2 regions of the Streptomyces formicae genome follow, and region 2 is predicted to be linked to the other one. Evidence: riboswitches for the same ligand, from Rfam matches in the RefSeq annotation. Region 2 holds a riboswitch; the other holds the start of a gene.
What was found. A riboswitch is a leader RNA that binds a small molecule or an ion and turns the genes downstream of it on or off. The one in region 2 is predicted to bind glycine.
Positions count from the first base shown of each region.

Region 1: another riboswitch for glycine. It lies ahead of gcvP (aminomethyl-transferring glycine dehydrogenase); the one in region 2 lies ahead of gcvT (glycine cleavage system aminomethyltransferase GcvT).

Region 1 is NZ_CP022685.1:1,361,659-1,368,921, forward strand. Features, by position in the region: gene gcvP (aminomethyl-transferring glycine dehydrogenase) at 1-2,013, opposite strand, end outside; glycine riboswitch at 2,206-2,304, opposite strand; gene KY5_RS05530 (PRC-barrel domain-containing protein) at 2,449-2,826, shown strand; partial or broken gene KY5_RS05535 (DNA polymerase IV) at 2,745-4,317, opposite strand; gene KY5_RS05540 (MerR family transcriptional regulator) at 4,411-5,028, opposite strand; gene KY5_RS05545 (bifunctional nuclease family protein) at 5,198-5,671, opposite strand; gene KY5_RS05550 (MerR family transcriptional regulator) at 5,756-6,499, opposite strand; gene KY5_RS05555 (FHA domain-containing protein) at 6,542-7,263, opposite strand, start outside.
Region 2 is NZ_CP022685.1:6,501,375-6,508,637, forward strand. Features, by position in the region: gene glyA (serine hydroxymethyltransferase) at 124-1,386, opposite strand; gene gcvH (glycine cleavage system protein GcvH) at 1,410-1,787, opposite strand; gene gcvT (glycine cleavage system aminomethyltransferase GcvT) at 1,863-2,987, opposite strand; glycine riboswitch at 3,137-3,244, opposite strand; gene KY5_RS28575 (AAA family ATPase) at 3,375-4,061, shown strand; gene KY5_RS28580 (enhanced serine sensitivity protein SseB) at 4,152-4,931, shown strand; gene KY5_RS28585 (enhanced serine sensitivity protein SseB C-terminal domain-containing protein) at 5,051-5,863, shown strand; gene KY5_RS28590 (ABC transporter permease) at 6,204-7,208, shown strand.

The DNA.
Region 1 (7,263 bases), 5.1 Mb from region 2:
GGCGCAGATGTCGGCGACGTGCTCCTCGAAGACGCCGTGCGTCGACGGGTAGGTGATCATCAGCACCGCCAGCTCGTCGCGGTGCTTCTCGATCTTGGCGCGCAGGTCCTCGACGTCGATCTCGCCGTCGTCGGCGGTCTTCACGACCACGACCTTCATCCCGGCCATCACGGCGCTCGCCGCGTTCGTGCCGTGCGCGGAGGACGGGATGAGGCAGACGGTGCGCTGCTCGTCGCCGTTGGCGCGGTGGTACCCGCGCACGGCGAGCAGCCCGGCGAGCTCACCCTGCGACCCGGCGTTGGGCTGGAGCGAGACCTTGTCGTACCCGGTGACCTCGGCGAGCCGCTCCTCCAGCTCACGGATGAGCGTGAGGTAGCCCTGCGCCTGCTGGGCGGGCGCGAAGGGGTGCAGCTGCCCGAACTCGGGCCAGGTGACCGGCTCCATCTCGGTGGTCGCGTTGAGCTTCATGGTGCAGGAGCCCAGCGGGATCATGCCGCGGTCGAGCGCGTAGTCACGGTCGGCCAGCTTGCGCAGGTAGCGCAGCATCGACGTCTCGGAACGGTGCTGGTGGAAGACCGGGTGCGCGAGGTAGTCGTCACCGCGCAGCAGCCCCTCGGGCAGCGTGTCCGCGACCTCGGCGTCGAGCGCGTCGACGTCGGCCTCGACACCGAAGGCACCCCACACGGCGGCCAGTTGCTTGCGCGTGGTCGTCTCGTCACAGGCGAGGGAGACGTGGTCGGCGTCGATCTGGTGGATGTTCACGCCACCCTCGCGGGCGGCGGCGACGAGCTCATCGGCCTTGCCCTCGACGCGCACGGTCAGCGTGTCGAAGTACGCGCCATGCACGACCTCGACGCCCCCGGCGGTGAGCCCGGCGGCGAGCAGCGTCGCGTACCGGTGGGTGCGCCGCGCGATCGACTTGAGGCCCTCGGGCCCGTGGTACACGGCGTACATTCCGGCCATGACCGCGAGCAGGACCTGCGCGGTACAGATGTTGCTGGTGGCCTTCTCACGGCGGATGTGCTGCTCACGGGTCTGCAGCGCGAGCCGGTAGGCCTTGTTGCCGTCCGCGTCGACGGAGACGCCGACGAGCCGCCCCGGCAGGCTGCGCGCGAACTTCTCGCGCACCGCCATGTAACCGGCGTGCGGCCCACCGAAGCCCATCGGCACACCGAAGCGCTGCGTCGTACCGACGGCGATGTCGGCACCGAGCTCACCGGGAGAGGTGAGCAGCGTGAGCGCGAGCAGGTCGGCGGCGACGGTGACGACCGCGCCGAGCTCGTGCGCCTGGTCGATCAGCGGCTTGATGTCCCGCACGACACCGGAGGCGCCCGGGTACTGGATCAGCACGCCCACCACACCGCGCTCGGCGACCTCGGCGGGCACGCCCTCGCTCAGGTCGGTGACGACGATCTCGACACCGGTCGGCTCGGCGCGGGTCTGGATGACGGCGATGGTCTGCGGCAGCGCGTCGGCGTCGACGACGAAGACGCCGTTCTTGACCTTGCCCATGCGCCGCGAGAGCGCCATGGCCTCGGCGGCCGCGGTGCCCTCGTCCAGGAGCGAGGCTCCCGAGGTGGGCAGCCCCGTCAGCTCGGCGACCATGGTCTGGAAGTTGAGCAGCGCCTCGAGGCGGCCCTGCGAGATCTCGGGCTGGTACGGCGTGTAGGCGGTGTACCAGGCCGGGTTCTCCATCACGTTCCGCAGGATGACCGGCGGGGTGAAGGTCCCGTAGTAGCCGAGCCCGATCATGGAATCGAGGACCTGGTTGCGGTCCGCGAGGGACCGCAGCTCGGCGAGCACCTCGGCCTCGGTGCGCGCACCGGGCAGGTTCAGCGCTTCGGCGTTCTTGATCACATCCGGCACCGCGGCGGCCGTCAGCTCGTCGAGCGAGCCGTACCCGACCTGGGCGAGCATCTTGGCCCGCGCTTCCGCATCGGGCCCGATGTGCCGCTGCTCGAAGGGGATGCCCGCTTCGAGCTCGGAGAGCGGGATGCGATTGGTGGCAGTCATTGCGGAGGCCTCCTGGTCTGCACGACCTGCGAGGGGTACCACGGCGCGGGTACCCGGACGGCCTCCCCCTCTGTCATCTCAACCTGAGAGCTTCACAGACCCGTCAAGTCCCGAGACAGATCTGCTTTCACCGTCGGTGAGGAAGGGTTCCGAACGTGCCCGCCCGACGCCCGCCCTGCTTTCCAGAGTGACCTCGTCCGTGCGGTACGGGTGCCTGAGAGATTCCGGGGAGGATTTGCTCCTTCGGCGCCTCCGGAATCACCATCCGGAGAGCTCTCCCGCACGGGGTCAGCAGCCAGCCGCCAGCCTACCAGCGAGGAAGACGGCCGTTCGTTCGAGTGGCCGCCTGCCCCGAAGTGCTCTTTCGTAGTGAGTACGAGCGATTAAAGATGAGTTACACCCATATTCGATACCCCTCGACCAGCTGGAGGGCCCGTGCAGACCGACATCGATCCGCGGAACCTGATCGGCCGCAAGGCGTTCGACCGGAACGGGGCGAAGATCGGCACGATCGACGAGGTCTACCTCGACGACGCGACCGGCGTCCCCGAGTGGGCGGCCATACGCACCGGACTCTTCAGCCGCGACGCCTTCGTCCCCCTGGAACCGAGCGAACTGATCGGCGACGGCACCCTGCGCATCCCCTTCGACCGCGCCCTGATCAAGGACGCCCCCGACTTCGGCGTGGGCCGCCACCTCTCCCCCGAACAGGAACTCCAGCTCTACCACCACTACGGCCTGGACACCACGCTGCCGACGTCACCACCCCCCGACCAGGACTTCGGCCAGATCGCAGGCTCGGAAACCTCCTGACCCGGCGCCCGCACGGCCCGCGCGGCTCTCAGCGCCTCATTCCTGGCCCCCGGACGCCGCACACCCCCGCTCCAGCTCGGCCCACCCGCTGGGCACACCCACTCCCACCAGGGGCAGCGGCTCCGCGGGCTCAAGATCCACGTCGTCGGTCCTGAACGTCCGCACCCGTCCGGGCTCCGACCCTGGCGTCTCGAAGCGCACCGTCACCCGCCCGAGGCCGCTCCCCTGCACCCACCCGTGCCCGTACTCGGCGTGCCGCACGTCGTGCCCGGCCGCCCACCGCCGCTCGGCCCGCGCCACCGGCTCCTCGACGACCTCCGGCTGCGGCTCGCCCGAGGCGGCCTCGTCCGCCCCCGGCTCCGCCTCCGCGCCTGCCGCCTCCTCCGCCTCGACCTCGGCGGCCAGGGCTTGCGCCTGCGCCTGTGCCTGCGCGAACAGGTCCTCCTGCGTGTAGTCGGCGAGGCCCGTGACCCCCACGCCCAGCAGCCGCACCCCACCCGTGGTGTCCACCGACTCGAGAAGTCGCGCCGCGGCCTCCCGCACCACTCCGGGATCGTCCGTGGGCCCCCGCAGCGTCTCGGACCGCGTCAGCGTCGAGAAGTCGAACCGCCGCACCTTCAGCACGATGGTCCGCCCCGAGTGCCCCGCCGCCCGCAGCCGCTGCACACACCGCTCGGCTAGCCGCGCGACCTCCGTGCGGACCCGCACCCGGTCGTGGATGTCCACGTCGTACGTGTCCTCGACGCTGACCGACTTGGTGTCACGCTCCGCCACCACGGGCCGCTCGTCCAGCGCCTGCGCCATCGCGTACAGCGAGCCGCCGTGCGCCTTGCCGAGAAGCCGTACGAGCTCGTCCTCCCCGGCCTCCGCGATCTCCTCGACCGTCGTGATCCCGGCCCGCCGCAGATGGTCCCCGGTGGCGGGCCCCACCCCGGGCAACGTCCGCACCGACATGGGGCCGAGCAGGGCCCGCTCCGTCCCCGGCGCTATCAGCCGGAGCCCGTCCGGCTTGGCCTCCTCCGAGGCGATCTTCGCGAGCATCTTGGACACCGCGAGCCCCACGGAGCCGGTCAGCCCGGTGACCGCCCTGATGTCCGACCGCAGCCGCTCCCCCACGGCCCTGGCCGACACCTCGTCATCGGCCACACCGCCCGCCTCCAGGTCCACGAACGCCTCGTCGAGGCTGAGCGGCTCCACCAGCGGCGACAGCTCCCGCAGGAGCCCCATCACCTGCTCGCTGACCTCCCGGTACAACCCGAAGCGCGGCACTAGATACGCCGCGTTCGGCGCGAGCCGCCGCGCCTGGCCCATCGGCATCGCCGAATGCACCCCGAACCGCCGCGCCTCGTACGACGCGGTGGCCACCACTCCACGCGGCCCGAGGCCGCCCACGACCACGGCCTTCCCGCGCAGGCTCGGCTTCGCGGCCTGCTCGGCGGACGCGTAGAAGGCATCCATGTCCAGATGCAGAATCGTCGGCGCGCTTCTCACCCACCCGATGCTGCCCTACGCCACTGACAACGCCGCCCCGCGCCATGCGAAGCGGCGTCGGGGCGAAGTCGGAGCGAGGTCGGGGCGAGGCCCTCAGACGGCCCTGTTGCGGCGCCTGGCGAGCTCGTCGGCGGGGTTGTGCCCGACGAGCGTCTCCCCGGTGTCGATGCGCTCACCGTGCAGCTGGGACAGCGCGGACTCGACGTCCCGCCAGACGACGCCCACGGCGATCCCGAAGACGCCCTGGCCGCCCTGGAGCAGGTCGTGGACCTCGCTGGGCGACGTGCACTCGTAGACCGTGGCCCCGTCGCTCATCAGCGTCATCCGCTCGAGATCGCGGAACCCGCGCTCCCGCAGGTGCTGGACCGTGGTGCGGATGTTCTGCAGCGACACCCCGGTGTCGAGGAACCGCTTCACGATCTTCAGGACGACGACGTCCCTGAAGCTGTAGAGCCGCTGGGTCCCCGACCCGCCCGCGGCCCGCACGCTGGGCTCGACCAGGCCCGTGCGGGCCCAGTAGTCGAGCTGTCGATACGTGATGCCGGCCGCCGCGCACGCGGTGGGACCGCGGTACCCGACCTGCTCGGAGTTCTCGGACGTCGCGTCCCCGCTCCCCTGGACCGCCATGGGCCGTTTCGGAGAGTGATCGGTCGCACCGCCGTGAAACGGGTACGGACCGCCCACCGCCGTACCGTCGCCGCTGCTTCTCACGCCGACCTCCCTCCTTGACCTGCCTTCTCGACGGTAGGCAGTCACCAGGGGCTCGTCAACGATCGCCACACTAGGCACGCCGAGTGATAATCACCCTGAGAGTGGTTTCCCGTGTCTCACCGCCGGGAAAGGCTAGCCGAATGGTCCGGCGCGGGCCGCCGGAGGCGGCTCACTGGCTGTTGGTACCGAAGTCCTCGGGCGAGATCTGGTCGAGGAACTCGCGGAACTTCTCCACCTCGTCCTCCTGCTCGTCCGGGATCGCGATGCCCGCGTCGTCGAGGACACCGTCGCTCCCGTAGATCGGGGTCCCGGTGCGCAGCGCGAGCGCTATGGCGTCGGAAGGACGCGCGCTCACCTCGACGCCGCTCGCGAAGACGAGCTCCGCGTAGAAGACCCCTTCACGGAGGTCCGTGATGCGTACTTCGGAGAGCTCCTGGCCCACCGCCTCCAGCACGTCCTTGAACAGGTCGTGGGTCAGCGGTCGTGCGGGTGCCATGCCCTGCTGTGCGAAGGCGATCGCGGTCGCCTCCCCCGGTCCGATCCAGATGGGGAGGTAGCGGTCGCCTCCCACTTCACGCAGGAGCACGATCGGTTGGTTGGAGGGCATTTCGACCCGGACACCTACGACGTCGAGCTCGTTCACACAGCAACCCTAGGACGTGGCTGGCAGGTTTGGGTAGTCGGGCACCCGCCGAGTAGTGGCTGAGCAGCCCCTGGATGAGGCGGATCAGGGCAGTCTGACCCCGAGCGCGGTCTGCACCAGCGCCGAGTGCAGCTTCCCCGTGAGCCCCACCAGCTCTTTGGTACGGGCCTCTGCGTGGGCCCTGGTCTGCGGATTACGGTGCCGCCGCAGCGGCGCGACGATCTGGTCGACGAGCCCGGCCTCCCGCTCCGCCGCGGCCTTCATGGCGCGAAGGTGGCGCGGCTCGATTCCGAACCGGCCGAGCTCGACGACGAGCGAGGCGACCGTGACCACCTCGGCGTCATAGCCGCCGTCGGGCAGCGGAGCGATGAGCCCGTACGTCTCCCACTCGTCGAGCTGCTCCTCATCGACCTCGGCGACGGCGAGCAGTTCGTCCCGCCCCACGCGGGCGGCGGTCGGCCCCTCGAGATCGTCCTGGCCCTCGGTGTCACCGGCGTCCCGCTGTCGCCCCAGAGAGGGCAGCGGAGCCCGCTCACCGCGCTCCAGGGCGTCCAGGTACTCACGGATGACCTTGAGCGGCAGATAGTGGTCCCGCTGTATCCGCAGCACGTGAGCGAGGCGCTCGAGGTCCTCCGGGCTGAACTTCCGGTAGCCCGAAGGCGTGCGCTCCGGCTCGATGAGGCCCTCGGACTCCAAGAACCTGATCTTGGAGATGGTGACCTCGGGAAACTCGTCCCGCAGCTCGTTCAGCACCGTACCGATGCTCATCAGCCGACGGTCCGCGGCGGCGGTGCCGTGGTCGGCACCGCCCCTCGGTGTTTGCAGCATGGACCTTCCCTGGGGGTCCCCCCGGACGGATCCGGGAGAGGGTCAGATGCCCCGCTGGCTCGCGTAGAAGACCAGTCGGTACTTACCGATCTGGACCTCATCGCCGTTGGACAGCGCGACGGAGTCGATCCGCTCCCGGTTGACGTACGTGCCGTTCAGACTGCCCACGTCGGCGACCGTGAAGGAGCCGTCCTGAACGCGACGGAACTCCACGTGGCGACGCGACACCGTCACGTCGTCGAGGAAGATGTCGCTCTGCGGGTGACGCCCCGCCGTGGTCAGATCACCGTCGAGCAGGAAACGACTGCCCGAGTTCGGACCGCGACGCACCACGAGGAGGGCCGAGCCCAGCGGCAGCGCGTCGACGGCGGCCTGCGCCTCCGGAGAGAGCGCGGGCGAGGGATTCTGCCCGGTCACCTCCGCGTCGTAGGCCTCCAGGCCCGAGATGGAGATCGTCGAGGTCGTCTCGGACGCCCGCTCGGGCGTCGCCCCTGCCCGCAGCGGCGCACCGCAGTTGGAGCAGAACCGGCTCGCCTCCGCGTTCCGGTTCCCGCACCTCGTACACACCAGGGCCATGGACGGATCCTCCTGCCGCGGCTGCCCCGCGGGGGCATTCGTCGCGTACGGGTCGGGAGTGAACCCTCCACCCGCACTTGAGGTTGACGGTTCTCCGAAACCTATGCGGCCGGGACCGGCAGGGTCAACAGACGACGCGCCCTGTCCGCCCGAAATGTCGCCGCCCGGGCCGGCGACCTGATCACGGA
Region 2 (7,263 bases):
CGGGTGACGCGAGTGGCGCGGTGGCGCCGGGCGCGTGACGTGGTGCGGGGCACCGCGCCCACTGTCCTCAGTGTCCAGTGTGCGCGGTGCCCCGGAAGAACGTACGAACTAAAGCGTACGAAACTACTTCAGGCCGGGGTACAGCGGGTGCTTGTCGGCCAGAGCGGTCACCCGGGCCTTGAGGGCCTCCGCGTCGAAGCCCGGCTTGAGGGCCTCGGCGATGACGTCGGCGACCTCGCGGAAGTCGTCGGCGTCGAAGCCGCGCGTGGCGAGCGCGGGCGTGCCGATCCGCAGGCCCGACGTGACCATCGGGGGACGCGGGTCGTTCGGGACGGCGTTGCGGTTGACCGTGATGCCGACCTCGTGGAGGCGGTCCTCGGCCTGCTGGCCGTCGAGCTCGGAGTCGCGCAGGTCCACCAGGACCAGGTGCACGTCCGTGCCGCCGGAGGCCACGCCGACGCCGACGGCCTTCGCGTCGTCCTGCACCAGGCGCTCGGCCAGGATGCGGGCGCCTTCCAGCGTGCGCTGCTGGCGCTCCTTGAACTCCTCGGAGGCCGCGACCTTGAAGGAGACGGCCTTCGCGGCGATCACGTGCTCCAGCGGGCCGCCCTGGAAGCCGGGGAAGACCGCGGAGTTCAGCTTCTTCGCGAAGTCCTTGTTGCGGGCCAGGATGATGCCGCCGCGCGGGCCGCCCAGGGTCTTGTGCGTGGTGGAGGTGACCACGTCCGCGTACGGCACCGGGTTGGGGTGCAGACCCGCGGCGACGAGCCCCGCGAAGTGCGCCATGTCGACCCACAGCTTCGCGCCGACCTCGTCGGCGATCCGGCGGAACTCCGCGAAGTCCAGCTGGCGCGGGTAGGCGGACCAGCCCGCGATGATCACCTTGGGGCTGTTCTCCTTGGCCAGGCGCTCGACCTCGGCCATGTCGACCAGACCGGCCTCGTCCACGTGGTACGCGACCACGTTGAACTGCTTGCCGGAGAAGTTCAGGCGCATGCCGTGGGTGAGGTGGCCGCCGTGCGCCAGGTCCAGGCCGAGGATCGTGTCGCCGGGCTGGGCGATCGCGAAGAGGGCGGCCTGGTTGGCGGAGGCGCCGGAGTGCGGCTGGACGTTGGCGTACTCGGCGCCGAACAGGTCCTTGACCCGGTCGATCGCGATCTGCTCGGCGACGTCGACGTGCTCGCAGCCGCCGTAGTAGCGGCGGCCGGGGTAGCCCTCGGCGTACTTGTTGGTGAGGACCGTTCCCTGGGCCTCCATGACGGCGACCGGAGCGAAGTTCTCCGAGGCGATCATTTCCAGGGTGGACTGCTGGCGGTGGAGCTCGGCGTCGACGGCGGCGGCGACGTCGGGGTCGAGCTCGTGGAGAGGGGTGTTGAGAAGCGACATCACACGATCCCTATCGGTATGGGTCAGCCGGCGGTGAATGCGGTGTACTCGTCGGCGGACATCAGGTCGTCCGGCTCGCCCGAGATGCGTACCTTGAACAGCCAACCGCCCTCGAACGGGGCGGAGTTGACCAGCGACGGGTCCTCGACGACGTCCTGGTTCGCGGCGACGATCTCGCCGGTGACCGGGGCGTACAGGTCGCTGACCGACTTGGTCGACTCCAGCTCGCCGCAGGACTCGCCCGCGGTCACCGTGTCGCCGACCTCGGGGAGCTGGGCGAAGACGACGTCACCGAGCGCGTTGGCCGCGTGCTCCGTGATGCCGACGGTCGCCACGCCGTCCTCGGTGGCCGACAGCCACTCGTGCTCCTTGCTGTAACGCAGCTGCTGGGGGTTGCTCATGTCCTGAATTCTCCTGTACGCGGGGGAGTGCTGATGAACGGGTGGGCCGAGGGGGTCACGCGCGGGGCGCGCGGGTCACTTCTGGCGCTTGTAGAACGGCAGTGCGACGACCTCGTACGGCTCGTGCGTGCCGCGGATGTCGACGCCGACTCCCTGGGTGCCCGGCTCCGCGTGCGCCGCGTCGACGTACGCGATGGCGATGGGCTTGCCCAGCGTCGGGGACGGGGCACCCGAGGTGACCTCGCCGATGACCTTGCCGTCGGCGACCACGGAGAACCCGGCGCGCGGCACCCGGCGGCCCTCGGCGACCAGGCCCACGAGCTTGCGCGGCGGGGCGGCCTCGGCGCGCTCGGCGGCGGCCGCGAGCGCCGCGCGCCCCACGAAGGTGTCGGACTGCGAGGTCTTCTCGAACTTGACGACCCGGCCGAGGCCCGCGTCGAACGGGGTGAGGGCGGCGGTCAGCTCGTGCCCGTACAGCGGCATGCCCGCCTCCAGGCGCAGCGTGTCACGGCAGGAGAGCCCGGCGGGGACCATGCCGACGGGCGTGCCCGCCTCCATCAGCGCGCCCCACAGCTTCTCCGCGTCGCCGGGGGAGACGAAGAGCTCGAAGCCGTCCTCGCCGGTGTAGCCCGTGCGGGCGATCAGGGCGGGGACGCCCGCGACGGTGCCGGGCAGGCCCGCGTAGTACTTGAGCCTGTCCAGGTCGGCGTCCGTGAGCGACTTCAGGATGCCGGCGGACTCGGGGCCCTGGACGGCGAGCAGCGCGTACGCGTCGCGGTCGTCGCGGACCTCGGCGTCGAACTGGGTGACCCGGTCGCTCAGCACGTCCAGGACGGTCTGGGCGTTGGAGGCGTTGGCGACGACCATGTACTGGGTCTCGCCCAGGCGGTAGACGATCAGGTCGTCCAGGATCCCGCCGTCCGCGGCGACGATCATGGTGTAGCGGGCGCGGCCGACGCCCACGGAGCCGATGTTGCCGACCAGCGAGAAGTTCAGGAAGTCGGCGGCCTCGGCGCCGGTGACCGTGATCTCGCCCATGTGGGACAGGTCGAAGAGACCGGCCTTGGTGCGCACGGCGACGTGCTCGTCGCGCTCACTGGCGTACCGCAGCGGCATGTCCCAGCCCGCGAAGTCGGTCATGGTCGCGCCGAGGGCGCGATGCACGGCATCGAGGGCGGTCAGACGGGGGGCAGTGCTCATGAAGGGAACTCCCAGGGCATGACGGGCGAGGTCGATCCTCCCCATCTGTCATCGGAACCTGAGAGGTTCGCCGGGAGTGGCCCCGTACACGGGGTACCCGGCTTGCACCTTGGGTGGGACCGCGAGGGCGGTCCGCTTTTCAGATGTGCCTCGCCCGCGCGGTACGGGGCCTGAGAGATTCAAGGGAGGGACTTGCTCCTTCGGCGCCCCGGGCACGCGCTGCGTGCTGGCTCCGGGAACTCTCCCGCGCGGATTCAAACGGCCGGTATGGAGTTGGCGGGCACATCATTGCACGCGACCCTGCTGAGGGGGAGCCGTGGCCCGGGAATGCCCTTGTGCCGCATTACCTTCTCTTTACACTTGCCGGGGAAGCAGTACGTGACCGCTATGGGGAGGCCGATCACGGTGCGCAGCAAGGCCAGTGTCTACGCCACGACCACGGGGGTGGCGCTGCCCAAGCAGGCCATCGCCCCGGCACGGGAGAGCTGTGTCCCGCTCCCCGGCGTCGTCAGGGACCTCAGGCAGCGGTCGGGGCACAGCCCGCACCGCCTCACCTTCGCCGCCGGCGACCTGGTCGTCGTCTCCGGCCTGCCGGGCGGCGGGAAGTCGACGCTGATGCGGCAGGCGGTCGGCGGCCCGCGCGTCGACTCCCAGGACACCCGCGACCGCTGGGCCCGCCGCATGCCGAGGCGCCTGCCGTACGCGGTCTACCGCCCCCTGGTCCGCCTCGCGCACTACGCGGGCCTGCGCCGCGTGCTGCGCTCCGGCGAGAGCGTCGTCGTGCACGACTGCGGCACCCAGGCGTGGGTGCGCCGCTGGCTCGCCCGCGAGGCGGCGCGGCGCGGCACGACCCTGCATCTGCTGCTGCTCGACGTGCCCGCGGAGACCGCCCTGGAAGGCCAGCTGGCGCGCGGCCGGGGCGTCTCGCGGTACGCCTTCGCCCGGCACCGCAGAACGGTCGGCCGCCTGGTCGGCGCCGCCGAGCGCGGTGACCTGCCGCGCGGCTGCGGCTCCGCGGTGCTCCTGGACCGCCGGGCCGCGGGGGTGCTGCGGGGGATCGGCTTCGAGAGCTGAGTCCGTCTGAGTCCGTCGGCTGAGCCCGCCGCCCCTCGGGGGTTAGGGTTCGAGCCGCAGGCAGAGCGGTCGCGAGCAGGGGTTGGACAGATGGACTTTCCGGCGCAGGCACATGCCCATCCGTACGGCGGATGGCCGGGCAACGAACTGGAGGAGGTGCTCGCGGCCTCCCTCGGCGCCTCGGCCTCCGCGGGCGGGCGCATCGTCGAGGTGCTCGGCCGCAGCCCGATCTGGATCCCGCTGCCGAACGGCGGCGGCCCCGAGAACGGCACGCTCGACCTGCCGACGCTGGAGATCGAGGGCCAGGCGTACGTCCCCGTCTTCAGCTCCGAGCAGCAGTTCCGCCAGGCACTGGGCGAGGCGGCGGACCGCATGGGCCACACCGTGGCGCCCGCCGTCGAGTTCGCGCGCGGCCTTCCCCCGCAGCTGGGCATCGCCCTGAACCCGGACGGCACCGTCGGCGTCCCGCTGCCGCCCGCGGCCGTCGCCGAGCTCTGCCGCGCCGGGCGCACCCCGCTGGACGGGCCCGCGGGCGGCGGCCGGGTACGTCTGTACGAGCCGGACTGGCAGCACGACCCGGTGGACTTCCTGGCCGCGGCGGGCCGGGAGTTCGAGGCGACGGGCGTGGTGCTCACCGCGCGCCGCTGCCTCGCCGACATCGAGACGGACGACCCGACCCTCTTCATCGGCGTCGAGCTGTCCACCTGGGACGGCAACGCGCGCGACCTGCCGATGGAGGCGCTCGGCCGGGCGCTCGGCCAGGTGCCCGCGCCGTGGCCGGTGAACCTCGTGCTGCTCGACGTGGCGCAGGACCCGGTGGGCGACTGGCTGCGCGAGCGGGTGCGGCCCTTTTATCACCGCGCGGGCTGAGGCCCCGTACGTCAAGTCCGCGCCGGGATCGCCGCTTAAGCTGGTTCCATGACCCGGCCGGGGCACAGTGGTGCCCGGCGACGGGGTTCGTCGGATTCGTCATGAAGGGGCGGTTACGGGTGAGTGCGTCGGGCACGGCCGCGGGCGATGGGGTCTCCCCTGGACGAGCTGGTTCGAGCCTCGGGGGACAGGTCGAGCAGGTGCTGCGCCAGGTGACGCCGGGGCGCTACGACGCCTACGAGGCACTGCTGCGCGCGCTCGCCGCCGACCAGGTGTGGATGCTGCTCTGGCACGGCCAGGCCGGATCCCCCGACGCCCAGTACGGGAACATGGAGATCGAGGGGCTCGGTTACGCACCGTGTGTGACCTCCGCGCAGGAGCTCTCCGCGAGTGGCTGGAACCGTAGCTACGAGGTGGTGCGCGGCATTGACGTGTCCCGCACCCTCTATCCCGATCACTACGGCCTCTGGCTCAACCCGCACGCCCCGGGCGGCGGCGTCGGCATTCCGTGGCTGGATCTGCGCCGTATCGCCTCCGGCCTCGACCTGCTGCCCGCGGGGCCGCTCAGGCTGACCGAGCCGAGCATCGAAATCCCCCAGTTCTACGCCCTGTTGACGCAGAACGCGCACCGCACGCCCGCGGTCCGCTCGCTGCGCAGGGCCTGGGTGCAGCCCTCGCTCGGTGCGCCGTATCTGGCCATCGGCCTCGATGTGTACGACACCTCGCCGCCGTCGGTCGACGCGGTGCGGACGATGATGCAGCAGTCCATCGGGGCCGTGCCCGAGGGGCTGCCCGTGTCGACCGTCGCGATGTCCGACGAGGACGACCCGGTCGCGATGTGGCTGCGCGCGAACGCGAGGCCGTTCTACGACCGCGAGGCCCAGGCGGCTCCCGCGCCCGCCGGTGGCTACGGCTACCCCGCGCAGTACTGAACAGCGCCACTCACCGCTCATCGAGACGCATCGCGGTACTGAACAGCGAGAACGGGCGTGATGTCCGTTCTGATGCTGGTGGGGCCCTATGGGCTTCTGTGACGCCTTGCACCCCAACTGCCCCGTGTTCGACCCTCGTTCACTCGCGTCCGCATAACGGAACACCTCGATCAGCATCACGTTTGCGCATCCTTTCACCGCCAAGGCTGGTAACAGATCGCGACGGGGATGAAGACTCCCGCTCCAAGGGGCCTTCGCCCCTGTGTACGACGGACTGATCACGTCGCTACAGCGGCAAGTGCGGGCCGGTCACCACCGGTTGAGAGGGGTCCCTGCCACGATGACGGCACCATTGCATGACACACCTGCGGACGCGGACCCGACCGAGGACGTCGCCCCCGCAGTTGATGCAGGGGTGAAGAAGGTCGAGGGTCGGTCCCTCAAGCAGATCGCCTGGAACCGCCTGAAGCGGGACAAGGTCGCCCTGGCCGGCGGCATCACGGTGCTGGTCCTGGTGCTTGTCGCCATCTTCGCGCCCTTGATCGTGAGCCTGCTGGGGCATCCGCCCAACGACTTCCACCAGGACAAGCTCGACGAGCTGACCAACCTGCCCAAGGGCGCGCTCGGCGGAGTGAGCAGCGACTTCCTCTTCGGGGTCGAGCCCAACAAGGGCCGCGACGTCTTCAGCCGCATCGTCTACGGCGCGCGGATCTCGCTCCTCGTGGCGTTCCTCGCGGCCATCGTCGCCGTGGCGCTCGGCACGCTCTTCGGGATCATCGCCGGTTACTTCGGCGGCTGGGTCGACGCGCTGATCAGCCGAGTGATGGACGTGCTGCTCTCGTTCCCGCAGCTGCTCTTCATCATCTCCCTGGTCTCCGTCCTGCCGGACGACCTGCTCGGCCTCACGGGCACCAGCGTGCGCGTCGCGATCCTCGTGATGGTCATCGGCTTCTTCGGCTGGCCGTACGTCGGCCGCATCGTCCGAGGCCAGACGCTTTCGCTCCGTGAGCGCGAGTACGTCGAAGCGGCCCGCAGCCTCGGCGGCGGCCGACGCCACATCCTCTTCCGCGAGCTGCTGCCCAACCTGGTCGCCCCCATCACCGTCTACGCGACGCTGATGATCCCGACCAACATCCTCACGGAGGCTGCCCTCAGCTTCCTCGGCGCCGGCGTCAAGCCGCCGACGGCCTCGTGGGGCGGCATGCTGCGCGACGCGCTCGAAACCTACGAGCACGATCCGATGTTCATGGTCTTCCCGGGCGTGACGATCTTCATCACGGTCCTGGCCTTCAACCTCTTCGGCGACGGGCTGCGGGACGCGCTCGACCCGAAGGGGACGCGCTAGAAGTCCTCAACTGACTTGCCCCTGCCGCATGTCAGGTGGCTCTACCCATGGTTCT